DNA from 4 places in the Cetobacterium somerae genome. Region 1 is predicted to be linked to each of the others. Evidence: riboswitches for the same ligand, from Rfam matches in the RefSeq annotation. Region 1 holds a riboswitch; each other region holds the start of a gene.
What was found. A riboswitch is a leader RNA that binds a small molecule or an ion and turns the genes downstream of it on or off. The one in region 1 is predicted to bind cyclic di-GMP.
Positions count from the first base shown of each region.

Region 2: another riboswitch for cyclic di-GMP. It lies ahead of MKD34_RS04630 (GGDEF domain-containing phosphodiesterase); the one in region 1 lies ahead of MKD34_RS13810 (hypothetical protein).
Region 3: another riboswitch for cyclic di-GMP. It lies ahead of MKD34_RS01795 (DUF4402 domain-containing protein); the one in region 1 lies ahead of MKD34_RS13810 (hypothetical protein).
Region 4: another riboswitch for cyclic di-GMP. It lies ahead of MKD34_RS01505 (fimbrial biogenesis chaperone); the one in region 1 lies ahead of MKD34_RS13810 (hypothetical protein).

Region 1 is NZ_CP092522.1:120,999-125,220, reverse strand. It holds gene MKD34_RS13820 (dihydrolipoyl dehydrogenase family protein) at 1-1,105, opposite strand, end outside; gene MKD34_RS13815 (hypothetical protein) at 1,242-1,706, shown strand; gene MKD34_RS13810 (hypothetical protein) at 1,748-2,236, opposite strand; cyclic di-GMP riboswitch class I at 2,278-2,353, opposite strand; gene MKD34_RS13805 (ATP synthase subunit I) at 2,511-2,768, shown strand; cobalamin riboswitch at 2,843-3,017, shown strand; gene MKD34_RS13800 (sirohydrochlorin cobaltochelatase) at 3,074-3,991, shown strand; gene MKD34_RS13795 (calcium-translocating P-type ATPase, PMCA-type) at 4,032-4,222, opposite strand, start outside.
Region 2 is NZ_CP092519.1:1,013,055-1,017,276, reverse strand. It holds gene MKD34_RS04635 (pentapeptide repeat-containing protein) at 89-649, shown strand; gene MKD34_RS04630 (GGDEF domain-containing phosphodiesterase) at 683-2,029, opposite strand; cyclic di-GMP riboswitch class I at 2,101-2,177, opposite strand; gene MKD34_RS04625 (transporter substrate-binding domain-containing diguanylate cyclase) at 2,169-4,112, opposite strand.
Region 3 is NZ_CP092519.1:412,898-417,119, reverse strand. It holds gene recG (ATP-dependent DNA helicase RecG) at 1-1,521, opposite strand, end outside; cyclic di-GMP riboswitch class I at 1,691-1,766, shown strand; gene MKD34_RS01795 (DUF4402 domain-containing protein) at 1,848-2,267, shown strand; gene MKD34_RS01790 (DUF4402 domain-containing protein) at 2,316-2,771, shown strand; gene MKD34_RS01785 (hypothetical protein) at 2,811-3,251, shown strand; gene MKD34_RS01780 (uracil-xanthine permease family protein) at 3,287-4,222, opposite strand, start outside.
Region 4 is NZ_CP092519.1:342,996-347,217, forward strand. It holds gene MKD34_RS01495 (GNAT family N-acetyltransferase) at 1-82, shown strand, start outside; gene MKD34_RS01500 (HD domain-containing phosphohydrolase) at 69-2,192, opposite strand; cyclic di-GMP riboswitch class I at 2,389-2,464, shown strand; gene MKD34_RS01505 (fimbrial biogenesis chaperone) at 2,587-3,312, shown strand; gene MKD34_RS01510 (hypothetical protein) at 3,380-3,958, shown strand; gene MKD34_RS01515 (COG1470 family protein) at 4,038-4,222, shown strand, end outside.

The DNA of each region.
Region 1 (4,222 bases):
TTTTTAGAAAAAATGCTTTTTCAAATGTAATTAAACTTCTCTCATTATTCAAATCTAGAGAATATATATATGTTTTTTTATATTTTTTGTGAGCATCCTCCTCATTTAAACCAACTTTAGAAACTTCAATATCTCCAAAAAGTGTCCAAGGAATAAATGAATAATCTATCTTTTTCATAATATATGGGAAAAGAATATTTCTTACAACAATTTCTCCTTGGTAACCAGCCACATGTGAAAATTTGAAAGAAGAGGCTATATCACCAATTGCAAATATATTTTTTTCAGATGTTCTCATAAATTCATCTACAGAAATTCCTTTTGCATCATACTTAATTTTAGTGTTATCTAAATTAAGATTCTGTATATTTGGAGTTCTACCAGCAGAGATAAATATTTTTTCACTTAAAAAATCACCATTATTAGTTTTTATTAGAATATTATTATCTATATTTTCAATTTCCATAGATGTGCAATTTAATATTAAATTTATTCCTGCTTCTTTTAATTTATTAAGATAAAAATCTCTCACTTCAGCTTCCATCATAGGTAGAAAAATATCGGATTTTTCAAGAATAGTTACATCTATATTTAATTTTTTAAGAGGAAAAGCTAGCTCTAAAGAGATTACTCCTGCGCCAATTAAAGTAATACTTTTATAATCACCTTTTTCATAAAAGAAGTTATGATTTGCTAAGTACTCAACTTTATCTAATCCTTTTATATTAGGAATAAAAGGTGAACTTCCTGTAGAAATAACAATATATTTTCCAACGTACTGTTGTCCATTAACTAAAATAGTATTTTTATCAATAAAAGCTCCTTCACCTTTTATAAAATCTATATTTTTGAAGTTAGAAATATGAGGAAGTTCACTATTGCCAATAGCATGAACATTTTTAAGAGCCATTTCTAGAGCTTCTGTCAAAGTTGAAGCAGTTTTAGATGCTGAGATAAAACTTTTAGATGGAACACATCCACCCCAAGTACATTCTCCACCTAAATGATCTTTTTCAATTAAAAGAACCTTTTTTCCAGCAGAAGCAAGACCAATTGAAGTTGTAAGTCCACCTGCTCCGCCCCCAATTACGATTGTATCATACATATTAACCTCCTCTATTGTTTTAATATAGTATATACTACGAATGTCATATAATTGCAATATTATCTATAAGTTATTTATATATTTTATAAAGTGTGTTATACTATAAGTCTAAGAAAATATTATGGAGGAGAATTTTATGAACGATATATTAATTAAAATTTCAGAAAAATATATAAAAAATTTAAAAAATCAAAGTCCAGAGGATAAAGAGAGCAATATAATATATGGAAAAATACTAAATATTTTAGAAAAAGATCCAACTCTTAATTTATTTGGACTTTTAACAGAGTTAAATAAAGGAAAAACATTTTATGAAAAAAATAAGGTTAGAAATAGAAGAGATAGACTTACAAATTTAGATATTTTAATTAAAAATGCTAATACAATTGTGGATAATCTTTTGGAAGAAGATGATGAAAGTTTAAGAAAAATAGAAAGAAGCTTAAATAGATCTGATATTTATAGAGATAGAATGGTTATGAATATACTTTTAGCAGAGTTTCCATCACCGCAATTTCATGATGTTTATTACACAATAAAAAATGATCAGTGTAAGAAGTTTTTATTAGAAGTTATAGATGAGATAAGAAAAAATAAATAAAAAAAAATCCTTATACGAAATTTGTATAGGGATTTTTTTATTTATTCGTATGTCGCTCTCATAGTAAATTCTCCTGTATATTGACCAGGAGTCTGATCTCTTCTAGGTTGAGCAGTTGCAGCAATACTTAATACTATTTCCCCATTATTAGTTAGAGTAATCATGTTGTTTGTGTGGTTTAAAAAATTACCAGGTGAGTTTGGTGCAGTACAGTTAAAAGTTATATTAAACGAATCACTATTATTACTATTATGAAGTGGCACAGTGAAGCTAGCTCCATCAGAAGATAAGTTTTCGAAAGAAATCTTTACATTTGCATTTTCTTCTCCTTTTACAGTAAAGCTCGAATAAGCATGGCTAGTTGCAGTAGGTAAAATATTACCAAAGTCCAAAGGCCCATTTGATTGAACTGTTAAAGGTTTAATAATAGTTGCAGTTATATTCATTGAACTTTCTACAGCTGAGTTTTCTAAAGATGAATAACTTAAAGATGATATTAATAATAGATTTGAAATTAAAATTTTTTTCATATTCCCTCCCATAAAAATAAAAAAATCCAGTTACACTAAAAAAGTGTAACTGGCTGTCATTTTAAAGACCCTATAGCTTTGCGTCATAAAGTTTCCCTTATTTTGCCACAGTTATTATATTGTACATAAAAATAATATAATAAAATCAATAAAAAGTCAATATTTCTATTATTAATATTAAAAAATAAAAAAAAGCAAGGAAAAATATTTTTTAATGGTAAATATTGATAAATAATAGCGAAAATATATAAAGCTATAAAAGGAGGAGAGCATTATGATTATTGCATTTATAGGTGGAATTATTTTAGGTTTTTTATTTTTTTATAGTTTAAATTTTGGTATTGACGAAAGTAAAAAATTTAAAAATCCTTCATTATTTATTTTTGTGACTTCAATATTAAGAATTTTTCTTCTTTTAGCAGGATTTTATTATTTAGCTCAAAATAGTGGTCACAGATTTTTTGCTGCATTAATCGGAGCAATTTTATCAAGAATTTATATAGTTTATTTTTATAAAAATAAGAAAAAATAATATCAATAAAATATATATAAAAATAAATTAGTATTCTTTTTTTATAAAATGGTTGAAAAAAAAACATGTTAGTGATAATATACCTCTGTAATGGTTCTAAAGATTAAAAGGGAATTAAGTGAAAAACTTAAACGGTCCCGCCACTGTAAAGAGGACGAAAGTATAGAAACCACTGAATATTTTTATTTGGGAAGGGATACGAGTAGGATGAATCTAAGTCAGGAGACCTGCCATTATAAAATCTGCGAGGACGGAGAAGAGGAGACTCTTTTTCCAAATTAAATTATATTTGGGAGGATATTTTTATGAAAAAATTATTATTATCATTATTTTGTTTATCTACTGCTTTATTATTAGCTCATGGAGAAGAAGCTTTTGAAGATGCTGAGTTTTATACTGGTGGGAAAAGTGCAGTTGTCATGACACACTTTGGAACAACTCATTCAGACACTAGAGCTAAAACTATTGATGCAATTAACCAAAAAGCTATAAAAGCTTTTGATGGAAAAGCAGATGTATTTGAAGCATATACATCTAGAATTGTTACTAAGAGAGTGGCAGCAAATGAGGGAATAAAAAAATATAGTCCAAGCGAAGTTTTAGCATCTCTAAAAAAACAAGGATATAAGAATGTAATTATTCAACCAACAAATGTAATTGATGGTGTAGAAATGGAATCAATAAAAAAAGAAGCTCAATTTCATACAAAAGATTTTAATAATTTAAGAGTTGGAGATGCTTTATTAAGTGATCCTCATCATTATAAAGATACAATTAATGCTGTTATGAAGACAGTAGGACCTTTAAATAAAAAAGAAGCTGTAGTTTTAGTAGGACACGGAACATATAATTCAGCAACATCAGCTTATGCAATGTTTGATTATATGGCTAAAGATATGGAGAAACCAATTTATGTTGGAACTGTTGAAGGATATCCAACTTTTGAAACTGTAGTAAAACAACTTAAAAAGGATAAGAAAAAAGAGATTGTTTTGATGCCAATGATGTTTGTTGCGGGAGACCATGCTAAAAATGATATCGCAGGAGAATGGAAAGAAAATTTAGAAAAGGCAGGATTTAAAGTTAAGGTTAAACTTATTCCTCTTGGTGAAATTCCTGAAATTCAAGATATGTTTGTTGGAAATGCAAAGTTTCTTGAAAAACATAAAAGTATAGATATCATAGATAAAAAAGCAGGATACGCAAAAAGTAAAGATTTATAAAAAATGAGCTCCATCTCTATGATTTTGAGATGGAGCTTTTTTATTTATTAAAAACTCTTCTAAAAAATCTTATAAATTCTGAAAAAACTATTATTGATAAACTAAAAGATATAATTTTTAAATATTCTATATAATTTAAATAATTTAAAGAGAAAAAACTTCTTAAAAATATAGATATAAAAATTTGAATAATGATAGTACTTATAACAATTATATTAAGAACTTTATTAT
Region 2 (4,222 bases), on a different replicon from region 1:
CTATTTACTATATAAAATAGTAAAAAGCAAATTTATTTAAAAAAATTACAATTAAATTATTATAAAAAATAAAAAAAAGAGGAGAAAAATGTATTTTGAAGAGGATATAATAGGAATAGATTTAGAAGAAAAATTAATTTTTGGAAAAGAAATAATAAAAACAAATTTTGAAAAATGTAATTTTAACAATGTAACTTTTTCAGATTGTGATTTTGAAGAGGTAATTTTTGAAAAATGTAAATTTGATTCAGTAAACTTAGACAATGTAAAGTTAAATGGAGCTATATTTAAAAATTGTGAATTTAAAAATATAAATTTTAGTAAAATATCTAGGTTTATAATAGATTTTCAAATTATAAATTCGTTTATGAAATTCTGTATTTTTGATGACCTACAGTTAGATGGATTGGAGTTTTATAAAAATGAATTTGAAGAATGTACCTTTCAAAAGTGTAGCTTAAAAAAATCTAAATTTAATAACAGTAAATTTAAAGATACCGATTTTTATGAGTGTATATTAGAAAATGCAGATTTAAGTGATTGTAGTGGATTGATGATAGACATTGTAAGCAACAAAATAAAAGGGGCAAAGGTTTCTATAGATTTAGCTTTAAATATTGTTAAGAAAATCGGTGTAAAAATAGTTTAAAAATAAAAATGGTAGAGAAATTAAATATTTTCTCTACCATTTATTAACTAATTTAAAAAAATCTTCTTTAGAAAGAGGTTTGCTAAAAATATATCCTTGTCCAATATCGACTTTATTTGACTTTAAAAAATTTAGCTGCTCATTTGTTTCAATTCCTTCAGCAACAATTTTAAAATTAGATCCCTTTATTATATTTATTAATCCTTTATAGACATCAGTAGCAACTTTATTATTTGGATTTACTCTATCTAAAATTGACTTGTCAAATTTTATGATATCTACGGGAAGTACACTTAGTAAAGAAACTGAGGAGTTTCCAGCAGTGAAATCATCTATTGAAACTTGAAATCCAATTGTCTTTAAGTGATTTATTTTTTCTATAATAGTTGTTAAGTTTAATCCCAAAATAGTTTCTGTAAGCTCAATCTCTAGTAAATTTGGATCTATTTTATATTTTTCAATGAGAGTAACTATTGTTTTTAAGAAATCATCTCTTTCAAAAGTTTGTAAGGAGATATTAAATGAAATTCTGAAGTTGTTTTCTAATAAATAAGTTTGAGACATCTTGTTTAAAAATTTTAGTGATTCTTCAGCAATTTTATAATCAATTAAATATACTTTTTTTAATTTTTCTGCTATAAATATAAATTCATCAGGATATATAGCTCCTAATGACTCATTTTGCCATCGGGCAAGAGCTTCAGCTCCTAATACTTTTTTAGTAGTTAAATCAAATTTTGGTTGAAATAGAGCATGTATTCCTTTAATATCTTTGTTTATTATTTTATGTTTTATTTGAGTTCGTCTGTTAATTTTTTCTATTAATTGATTATCTAATTCTGAAATAGATATATTTTTTTCTTCTTTTATTTCATCGAGTATTTCTAAGTATTCAAAAACTTCTTCAGTAGATATAGAAGTACGATTTTTATAAAAAGATATTTTAATCTCCTCATTAAAATTATAATTTTCTTTAAGTTTTAATCTACTAAGATTTTTCTTAATCTCATTAATTTTAGGAATAATGTTGCTTTCATTTGTTATTATATAGAATTTACTTCCAGACATTTTATAAATTTTACTTTTATATTTTAATGTATTTTTTAAAATATTAGCAATATTAAGAATTATTTTATTTCCGATATCCCATCCGAGCCTTTTATTAATTTCTGATAAGATATTTAACTTTATTTTAATAAATGTACAGTTAGTATGAGTATATTTTGAAATATCTTCTACATATTGATAGTGATTAGGTAAATTAGTCAATTTATCTATTAATAGTTTTTTAGCGGCCTTATTTTTTACATATAGATTTATACTTGTAACTGCTAAGCTAATTGCAAGTATGGATATTAGTAAGTATAGTAATGTGTGCATATAACTCTCCTTGATATTTTTTATTTTAATATATTATTGAAATAAAAAAGCAACAATTTTAATTAAAAAATTGTTGCACCTGGCTGCCATATGATTAGGCCCTATAGTTTTGCGTCATAAAGTTTCCTTTATTTTGCCCTTACTTTTTATATTCCATAATTGAAAAACCATTTAGTTTTTTAGCATCATACATAGCTATATCAGCTTTTTCAAATGCCAATTCCAAAGTTTCATCAATATTTTTAATATAATATCCAATGCTAAAAGAGATATTATATTGATTAATAATAGTTGAATTTTTCCCCAGAGTTACTAATTTTTCTAATCTTTCTAAAAGATCTCTGTTTTCATAAAATAGATAAAATTCATCTCCAGATATTCTAAAAGTATGTTCTTTAGAAAAAACTTCTAGTAAAAGTTTTCCTACTTCAGAAAGAACGAGATCTCCTTTACTATGGCCATAATTGTCGTTAGTTTTTTTAAAATTATCTAAGTCAATAACAATAACAGCGCCTTTAGTATTATCATTCTTCTTACAAAACTCATTAAAAAGATATCTATTAGGTAATTTTGTTAATTGATCATGTGTTAAAGCTTTTGTTAATTTTCTTTGAAAAACAATTTTACAAATTAATAATCCGAAGACTAGTGTAAATATATACCATATTTTTTTCTTATGTTCTGCTTCTTCAATAAGACCCATAACATATTCTTTTTGATCTGTTTCTACAAAGTTTCTAATTTCGTTTCTATCAAAATCTCCAACAACGGCAATTGCCTTATTAAAAATATTTCTTAACATTTCCTGATTTTTTGAGAAAGCAAAATTTACAGGAATATCTTTTATCTTTATATCTTTATGTTGCTTATGACAATCTCTATCATAGATATTATATGGACTTATTATATAACCAATCTCATCTTTTTTAAAAGCATTAAATAACTCTGTTGTTGAATTATAAATTCTTATATCCTCTTTTGGAAAAAACTCTTTACCTATATCTTGTGATTTTCCATCTTTTAAAACTCCAACATTATAATCACCACTATCCACGTGATTAAGTAGATGCATGGGGATAAAATCAATTGCTTCAGAAAAAATATAACTTGATTTTCTTCTAGCTGTTGTTGAAAGTGTTAAAAAATCGATATTTTCTTGTTTGAATTTTTCTTGTATATATAGCCACTCTTTTCCATTATAAATATATTTTATTGGAATATTAATAATGCTGGCTAATTTATTTATATATTGAGGAAGTATCCCAATAAATTTATCTTGATTTTTTATATAAATACTTAAAGAAATATCATCCTCAAGAGAAGTAGTTATAAATTTCTTTTGTGCTAAAAACTCTTTTTCCTCTTTTGTTAAACTATTTTGAAATCTTTCTCTTTGATGATACAATGGAAGATTTTTAAAGTAAGTTGATATTTTTTTACTGTATTTTTTATTTAAAGCGTTATTTATATAAGGTAATAGATAATCATATTTTTTATTTACACCGATACAAACTGGAGCTAGAAATGAAACTAGCAATCTATTTTGAGATTTAACAGCTATGAACTCAGAATCTAAATAAAAATCATTTTTATAATCATCAATATTTTCTACTTCAACTATATTTGCAGTTATATTATTTTGTTCTAAATACTCTTTTAAGTATTTTATAGGCATTTCATCATCTTTATATGCATATATGGTTTGATTCATTAAATCATAAGGTGACTTTAATAATTTTTTATCTGAAGCAATGTACAGGTTCTCGCTAAAAATTGGTTTAGAAAGTAATATGTTATCCTTTCTAATATTATTTTTAGTAACTAAACCTAAAGCTCCAATTGTACCATCTTCTAGTTGATTATAACTATCTCTCCATGTACCATGAACTTCTTTTACATTTAGTTTTAGTTCATTTTTAAATATATCACGAATAATGTTATTTATAGAAACACCATCTATTTCCATTTCAGTTTCTGGATAACTTTGAATTCCTAAATAAAAAGTATTATCATTTGAAAAAATAGTTGTTGCTATTAATAAAAAGAGTAGTAATTTTATAGATTTGTTTTTAAAAAATTTCAATGTTGTCCTCCGTTATTTTAGACCAATACAATATTTAGTTTGTTAAGTTATTCTTATTTAGTAGTGACTAAAATTGTGTATTTTTAAGTAAACTAATACTAAAATAAAAA
Region 3 (4,222 bases), on a different replicon from region 1:
TAAGTTTTTTAGAACTTCATTATATAACTCCTCTGTGGATTTAGCCGAAAGCTTTTCACTTTCATCTATTAAAGAAGCCACAAAATATGCTTGACGTCCCTCTTTTAATTTTTTATCTATGAAATGATACATTTTTTCTTCATCCTCTTCTTCACTAATCCATTTAGTTTTTATGGGCTTTCTTCCAGGAGGTAACTCATCTATTACTGCTACATCCAAATCTCCATATATACTCAAAGCTAAGGACCTCGGAATAGGAGTCGCACTCATAACAATAAGATTTGCTAAAACACCTTTATCTCTAAGCCTTTTTCTTTGTAAAACTCCAAATCTATGCTGCTCATCTATAACTATTAATCCCAATTTTTGAAATTCAACACTGTCTTCTATTATAGCATGAGTTCCTACTACAATATTTGTTACTCCTGTTTTTATCCTATCTAATAGTTCAACTTTCTTTTTTCCTTTTACACTTCCAGTTAAAAGTTCAACTTTTACTCCTAATAATTCTAAAGTTTCATAAATAGACAAATAGTGTTGCGTTGCTAAAATCTCTGTCGGAGCCATAAAAACTCCCTGATAACCGTTTTCTACCATGTATAAAAGTAACAATACCGCAACTATCGTTTTTCCACTTCCTACATCTCCTTGAATTAAATAATTTATTATTTTTCCAGCATTTATACCTTTATATATCTCTGTTATAACTTTTTTTTGAGCAGTTGTTAATGAAAAACATAAACTTTCTAAAAACTTCGAAACTAACTTTTTATTTCCTTTAATTTCATATAAACCCGCATTAGTCAAATCTATCTCAAAACGCTTTTGAAGTATTCCCATCTCCAATATTAATAGTTCTTCTATTGCAAAACGCCTTTTTGCCTCCTCTAAATTTCTTGGATTTGTTGGATAATGAATTTCTTTTAAAGCATTTTTTCTATTCATAAGTTTATACTTTTTTATTATTTCCTCTGGTATATTTTCTTGAAATATATCTAAATAATTTTTTAGCGCCTCTTTTAAAATTCTTCTTAAACTGTTTTGATTCAACTCTTTTATAGCACTATAAATAGGTAAAATTTCACCAGTATTTTCTTGTCCTTTATACAGTTTAAATTCTGGATTTACCATTTGAAATGTATATCCTCTTTTTACATTTCCTATAAAAATATACTCTTCTCCTATTTTTAAACTATTTCTTAAATAAGGTCTTTGAAACCATACAACTTCTAAAACTCCAGTTCCATCATTTACTGTTGCTTTTATCATTTTCATTCCTGTTCTTGTAGGAGGAGCAGATATATTCATTATATTTCCTTTTAATACAACATATTCATCTCCTCGTAATTCACCTATTTTTTTTATATTTGTTCTATCATCATAAGCTCTTGGAAAGTAATATATCAAATCATGAAGTGTTTCTATGTTTAATTTTTTTAACTTCGAATATGTTGCACTTGAAACTCCCTTTATATTAAAAAGTTCTATCTCTTTATAAATATCTATATATATCTTAATCACCACCTTTTTTTAATTATAACACACTTATATATCCTTTTGTACAATTTATAATACGTTTTGTATTTTTGCAATAAACCCTCTTTAAATAAGGTTTTGTGAAAAATATTTCTTTATATTTTATGTAATTTTTGTTTGACATTTTTTAAATTTTAATATATCATTATTATATAATATAAATAGGCAAAGTAGGAGAAATCCTATGACGCAAAACTATAGGGTCTTTAAAATGACAGCCAGTTGCAGTTACATTTTGGTTTAGCCAAAATATAAGTGCAACTGGCTTTTGTATTTTATAAACTTTATAAAATTACGGGAGGGAACAAATTATGAAAAAATTATTAATACTTTTATCTTTAACTACTACTATGACAGCTTTTGGTGTAACTTCAAATGATCAGGCTACTATGAACATTAAAGCTACTGTGATTAAACCACTAACTATTATAGCTAAAAATATGGAATTTGGAACTGTAATTCAAGGAACTAAGGCAACAGCTACTGGACAATACACTATTGATGGAGAACCAGGAGAAAAATTTGAAGTCACTTTATCTAACTTATCATCTTTAAAAAGAAATGGAAGTGAAGATACTTTAGATATTTCTTTTAATAATTTTGTTATTCCTCACAATCTAGATAATGCTGGAAAAGCAAGTTTTGACATGGTTGGAACAATAAATCCTACTACTGAAACTGTAACTGGTATATATACAGGTTCTATAACTGCTAGAGTTCAATATCAATAATTATTAACAACTGGGATATTCCCAGTTGTTTTCATATAAGGAGGAGTTATGTCATTAATTTTAAGTTTATTTTTATTAACTTTTAGTAATATATTTTCTTCTAATATTTCAGAAGAAAGTATGAATATCAATGCTACTGTTATAAAGCCTCTAAAAGTCATCCATAATGGTGATATTAATTATGGAAAAGTTATACAAGGCTCTACTCATTCAACTAATGGTCATATTTTTATAATATACGGTGAACCTGGACAAAACGTTGATATCTCTCTTAACGATAAAAACTTGAATGGTTTCAAGAAAAACATCTCTCTTTTTCATGAAAAAAGTGATTCAAATATTTTAAATGTTTCTTTAAAAAATACAAATGATGATGGTAAAAATACAAAACTAAATGAAAAAGGAGAATATAAATATTCTTTTGATACTGAACTTACAGTTCCTAAGAATGCACCAATTGGAAACTATTCTGGAACTTTAACTATGAAAGTTAAGTTTAAATAGCCCATTTATAATCTTAAAAATTATCGGAGGAAATAAATTATGAAAAAATTATTAACACTTTTATCTTTAACTACTGCTGTAGCAGCTTTTGGAAGTAGCAATCCTGATTCTGCTAATATGAACGTTAGTGCTACTATCATGGAAACTTTAACTGTTAAAATTGATCAACATGCTGAATTTGGAAAAATTGCTAAAGGAACTTCTGGAAATATTGCTATTGGAAAATTTTCTATAAAAGGACAAGGGCGTAATCAAGCTAAAATTACGATTTCTGGATTAACAAATGATGGTAAATTAGCTCTAAAAAATATAAGTGGAGCTACTGTTTGGGCAAACATTGATCACACAGAAGAAACTATAGTTCTTCGTCAAGATGAGTTTATTTCTGCCAAACCAATTAAATTCACTTTAGACATCCCAAATAATCAGCAAACTGGAGTATACAGCGGAAATGTTACAATCCAAGCAAGATATAACTAAAAAATAAAAACTGAGGAAATTACTCCTCAGTTTTTTTATGCTACAGAAACCTCTACTTTTTCATTTTTCTTAGGTAATATCAGGTTCATCACAACTGCTAAAGTTCCAGCTACAACAAATCCTGAATCTGTAAATATATATCTTATACTTTCAGGGAATGCTTCAATCACTCCTGGAACTAATCCTATTCCATATCCTAGTCCCAACGAAACTGCTAATATAACTGCATTTCTTCCTTCTAATGGTTCTTGGTTTATAAGATTTATTCCACTAATTGAAATCATAGAAAAAATCATTACTAAACTTCCACCTATAACACTTTGAGGAACTAATGTAAAAGCTGCTGCAACCTTTGGTATAAATGCACTTATTACTAAAAATAGCGCACCTATTCCCACAACAAATCGGCTCATTACTCCTGTCATAGCAATTATACCTGTATTTTGACTAAACGACGTCGTTGGTAATACTGAAAATATAGTTGCAAATGCGCTTCCTATTCCATCACATATTATTCCACCTTTAAGCTCCCTGTCTTTCAATTCTCTTTTAGCACCACCCATTGTAATTCCTGACATATCTCCCATCGTTTCTATAGCAGATACTACAAACATCATTACCATAGGAATAATTGCTTCTATATGAAATGAATACCCAAATGAAAATGGCCTTGGTATACTCACTATATCTGCCTGTAAAAGTGGAGTTATATCTATCTTTCCCATTAAAAAAGCTATTACTGTCCCCACTACTGTTCCTATAAAAATCGCTCCTGAACTTGTTACACCTTTTGTAAATTCCTTAAAAAATATTACCACTGCTAAAACTATTGTTCCTAAAATTAGATTCTCTTTAGATGCAAAGTCAGACGCTCCATATCCACCTGCAAAACTATTTATTCCAACTGGTAAAAGGTATAATCCTATAGCTAATATTACAGTTCCTGTAACTATTGGTGGAAAAAACTTTCT
Region 4 (4,222 bases), on a different replicon from region 1:
AGACTTTGGCTTTAAACCCTATGATTTAGAAAAAAATCAAAAAGGTTGGGATATAGTTTTCAATAAAATTAATGTTCAATAAAAATTTTATTAAATTCTTCATTGTAAGCTAAAAAAATATCAACAAGAGTGGGGTCAAAGTGTTGTCCACGCTCTTTTTTTATTATTTCAACAGCTTCTTCATGAGAAAAACCGTCTTTGTAAACTCTTTTTTGACGCAAAGCATCATAAACATCTGCTATAGCTACAATTCTAGCCTCTAAAGGTATTTCATTTTCTTTTAAACCATAACAGTATCCTTTTCCATTCCATTTTTCATGATGATAGAGAGCTATATTTTCAGCAACAGCTCCAAGTTGCATTTTATCAATAAGTTTTTTTCCTAAAAGAACATGTTTTTTCATTTCTTCAAATTCGTAAGGAGATAGCTTTCCTGGTTTTTTTAAAATTGAATCAGGAATTCCAATTTTACCAATATCGTGAAGTGAAGCATATTCACTAATCTCTTTAATAAATTTTTTATGACATTTTAGCTTTTCAGCTAAAAATTTCGAATAAAAGTTAACTCTTAGGATATGATTTCCAGTATCTTCATCATTTAATTCATTGGCAGCTTCAAAGCTTTCAACTAATGCTCTAGTTATTAAACGCTCTTTCTTAGTAGCAATAGTAGCTTTTCTTAAAAAATAAAAAAGAGTTAGAATAATTATAGAAGACATGGAAAACATAATTATAAAATATTTATAATTAGGAGATAATTTTTTAGGTATAACTAATTCACTATAAAGAATCCTGCTTTCAGATAGATGACTAGGAAAAAGTTTATCTATAAAATCAGCTAAATCAGAATCATTTTTTACTCCAAATCCAACGGGAGTAATTTTATTAAAAAATCCAGCAACTTTTATCTCATTTTCTAAATATTCATTAGAGATAGACATAGATATGATTTTAAAGTCTCCATAAAGATAATCAATCTCTTTATTTAAAAGTGCATTTAAAGCTGATTTTGTACTTTTAAAAAATTTAAAATCGTTCGATGTAATTATTTTTTTTATAGAATTTTTATTTAATTCTTCTGAAGAGATAAATCCAATTTTTTTATTTTTAATATCTGAATAAGAATCGATAAAATTATTATTTGTAAGAGTAAAAGCAGCTAATTGAGATTCATAATATGGAATAAAAAATTTATTTTTTAGATTAAATAAATCTGTGTCAATAGCTTTAATATCATAGTTATCGTTAGGACTTTGGATATAATTGATAGGAATATCAGTTAAATAAGATAATTCTTTAAGGCGATCAATAACATATCCATGATAACTTCCTTTAGATAGATAAAGAAGCGGAACTATTTCATTATTTGTGGGCAGTAAAACTTTAAGTTGCTTGTATCTATGTTTTAATTTATCAATAAGTGGGTCATTTTTTAAAAGTTGTTTATAAAAAATAAGACGTTCTTTTTTTAAGGAATCTACAACATATTTCTCAGAAAAATTAATTTGAAAGTTTTCAATAATATCTTTTAACATGGGATATTTTTTATTTACAACTAACCAAAGTTGTGACGATGGAATATTTTTTAAAGGAATAAAATTATAATTTTTAAAAACATCATTACTACTTTTGCCGATAATAGCATCTATTTTGTTATTTTCTAATGATGAAAAACCAAAATTACCATTATCTTCAATAGATATTAAATTTTTTAAATCTGGATAAAACTCTTTAGTTAATATAGAATCAGAAGTTCCATCAATATGACCAATTTTAAATTTATTTAGATTATTTAAATCTAAAGATTTATTTTTCTTTGTAAATAAACCGACATTATACGTATTATAAGTTGGAATAAAAAAATAATTTTTTTCTCTTTCGGGAGTTTTCGCAACATTAAAAAGAATATCTCCATCTCCATTTTTTAATAAATTTTTCATTTTCATTTTATTAGTTGATTGTATTTTAAATCTTAATCCAGTTTCTTGTTCTAGTTTTTCAAAAAACTCCATATAAACGCCAGCTAATTCACCAGAATTTTTTTGATATAAATAGACATGGTTTGGATGGTATATATCAATTAAAAATATTCTATTTTTATTATTTTTAATCCATAATTTTTCATCTTTTGAAAATTCAAATGGGAATATATTTAAAAAAATGAGAAAAAAAAGAAAAAAAGATTTAATCAATTTAACACCTCCCCTAATTTGAAAAATTATATCATAATAATAAAAAAACTTAAATAATATAGAAAAATATTTTATATTAACAATAAAAAAAGGAACTATAAATATTTTATTGAATTAGAACATATCTAGAAAAATTTTTTTATTTTTTTTAAAAAATTTCTAATTGAAATATAATAAATAAGATGATATATTAGTATTTCAAATACGGCAAACTGTAGGAAACTGCAGGACGCAAAGCTATAGGGCCTCTAAAATGGCAGCCAGTTGCACTTATCTTTTGTAAATTAGATTACAAAGGCTAAGTGTTTTTTTATTACTTTAAATTTTTTAAAAGAAAAGTGTAAAACAAAAAGTATAAAGATTCGAAATTATAAAAAATATAGGGGGGAACAAGATGAGGAAAACTTATCAAATTTTATTAACATTTTTATTAACATTTTCTGTAACATTTTCATTTCATATTGCACCAACGTTTTTCGAAAAACGTATCGATGCCAGTGGAGGGTATCAAGAGTTCATAATGTATAATAACAGCACAAAAACACAAAGATTTAAAGTAAGTACACTTCCAGGAACAGGAACATACGGAGGTCATATGGATAAATGGGTTGAATATAACCCTAAAATAATAACAATTAAACCTAAAAGTCAAAGTGTTTTAAAAGTTTTTGTAAAAGCTCCAAAGGGAACTCCAGAAGGAGAATACTCAACATTTTTAAATTTTAAATCAGTTCCTGTACCAGATATCACAAGAGATGATGGTAAAAGTGTTGCAGCAGCAGCAAGCATAGGACTTAATGTAAATATAGAAGTTATAGGTTATGTTGGTGATTTAAAAGCAAAGTTAGAAATAACTAATTTAAAAGTTACTGAAAATAACGAGGGACAAGCAGTGGTATCTTTTAAAGTTAAAAACAATACTCTTAAAAGAGGAATTTGGTATAACATAGATGTTATGAATGGAAATGAAAGTCATGAGTCAGTGGAAAAAGGTAGAATTGGAATTGGAAAAACAGATGAAATAACTTTAACTATGAAAAATATGAAAAAAAGAGATGTAGTTGGAGTTAGGCTTAGAGATTCTTCAACATATGAGGATATTACTAAGAAAGAACTTTGATATCAAATAAACTTGATATATATGGGAACAAAATAAAAAATAAAAAGAAAATTTAGGAGGTATTAAAATGAAAAAAGTTTTATTCGGAATCATGGCATTATCAATTGCAGCATTTGCAGCAAATCCAGGGACAGATAGCGAAGCATCAGTACCAGTAAAGGTAATAGCTGAGATAATCACTGCACCTACAGGACTTACTATAACTGATGAGGCAGGAACAGTTATTGATGAATTATTATTAGACCACGGAAGAATAGTTAAAGGTGCGGCAACAAGTGATTCAGTAGCATACAAACTATTTAAAGTTCAAAGATTTGATGGAACTAAACCTACAAAAATTGGTGCAGGAACTTTAAATGTAAAATTAGATGAGGCAACAACAACATTAGCAAAAAATGGAACTTCAACTGCAAGCACACTAACATCAGCATTAACTTTAACTGGTGGAGCAACTCAAGTGTCTTCAAAAGAATATACTCATACTACTGGAGCTGATGATACAGAGCACGTAGGAAGAGTAACATCAACTATAGCTAAAACTGAATTATTAAAAACTGGGATAGAAACAGGTATTCACCACAACTCAAGAGAAAGAACTTTAACTGTTGTTTATACACCAGCAAAACCAACAGAAGGAGGAAAATAATTCCTTTAAACTTAGAGAGAAGTCTCTTCTCTCTTTTTTTAAGAGAATTATATATTAAATAAAATACGGGGGCGGTTTTATGAAAAACATTTTTATTCTTTTTTTCCTTTTAACTTTTAATATCTTTGGATATGTAAATATAAATCCTGTTACCTTTGATAGAAAGATTGATGGTAAGGGAGAAGTACAGGAATACACTTTGTATAACCCAACTCAAAATACATTAAAGTATCAACTTTATTTAACAGATGAAAATATAGAAAA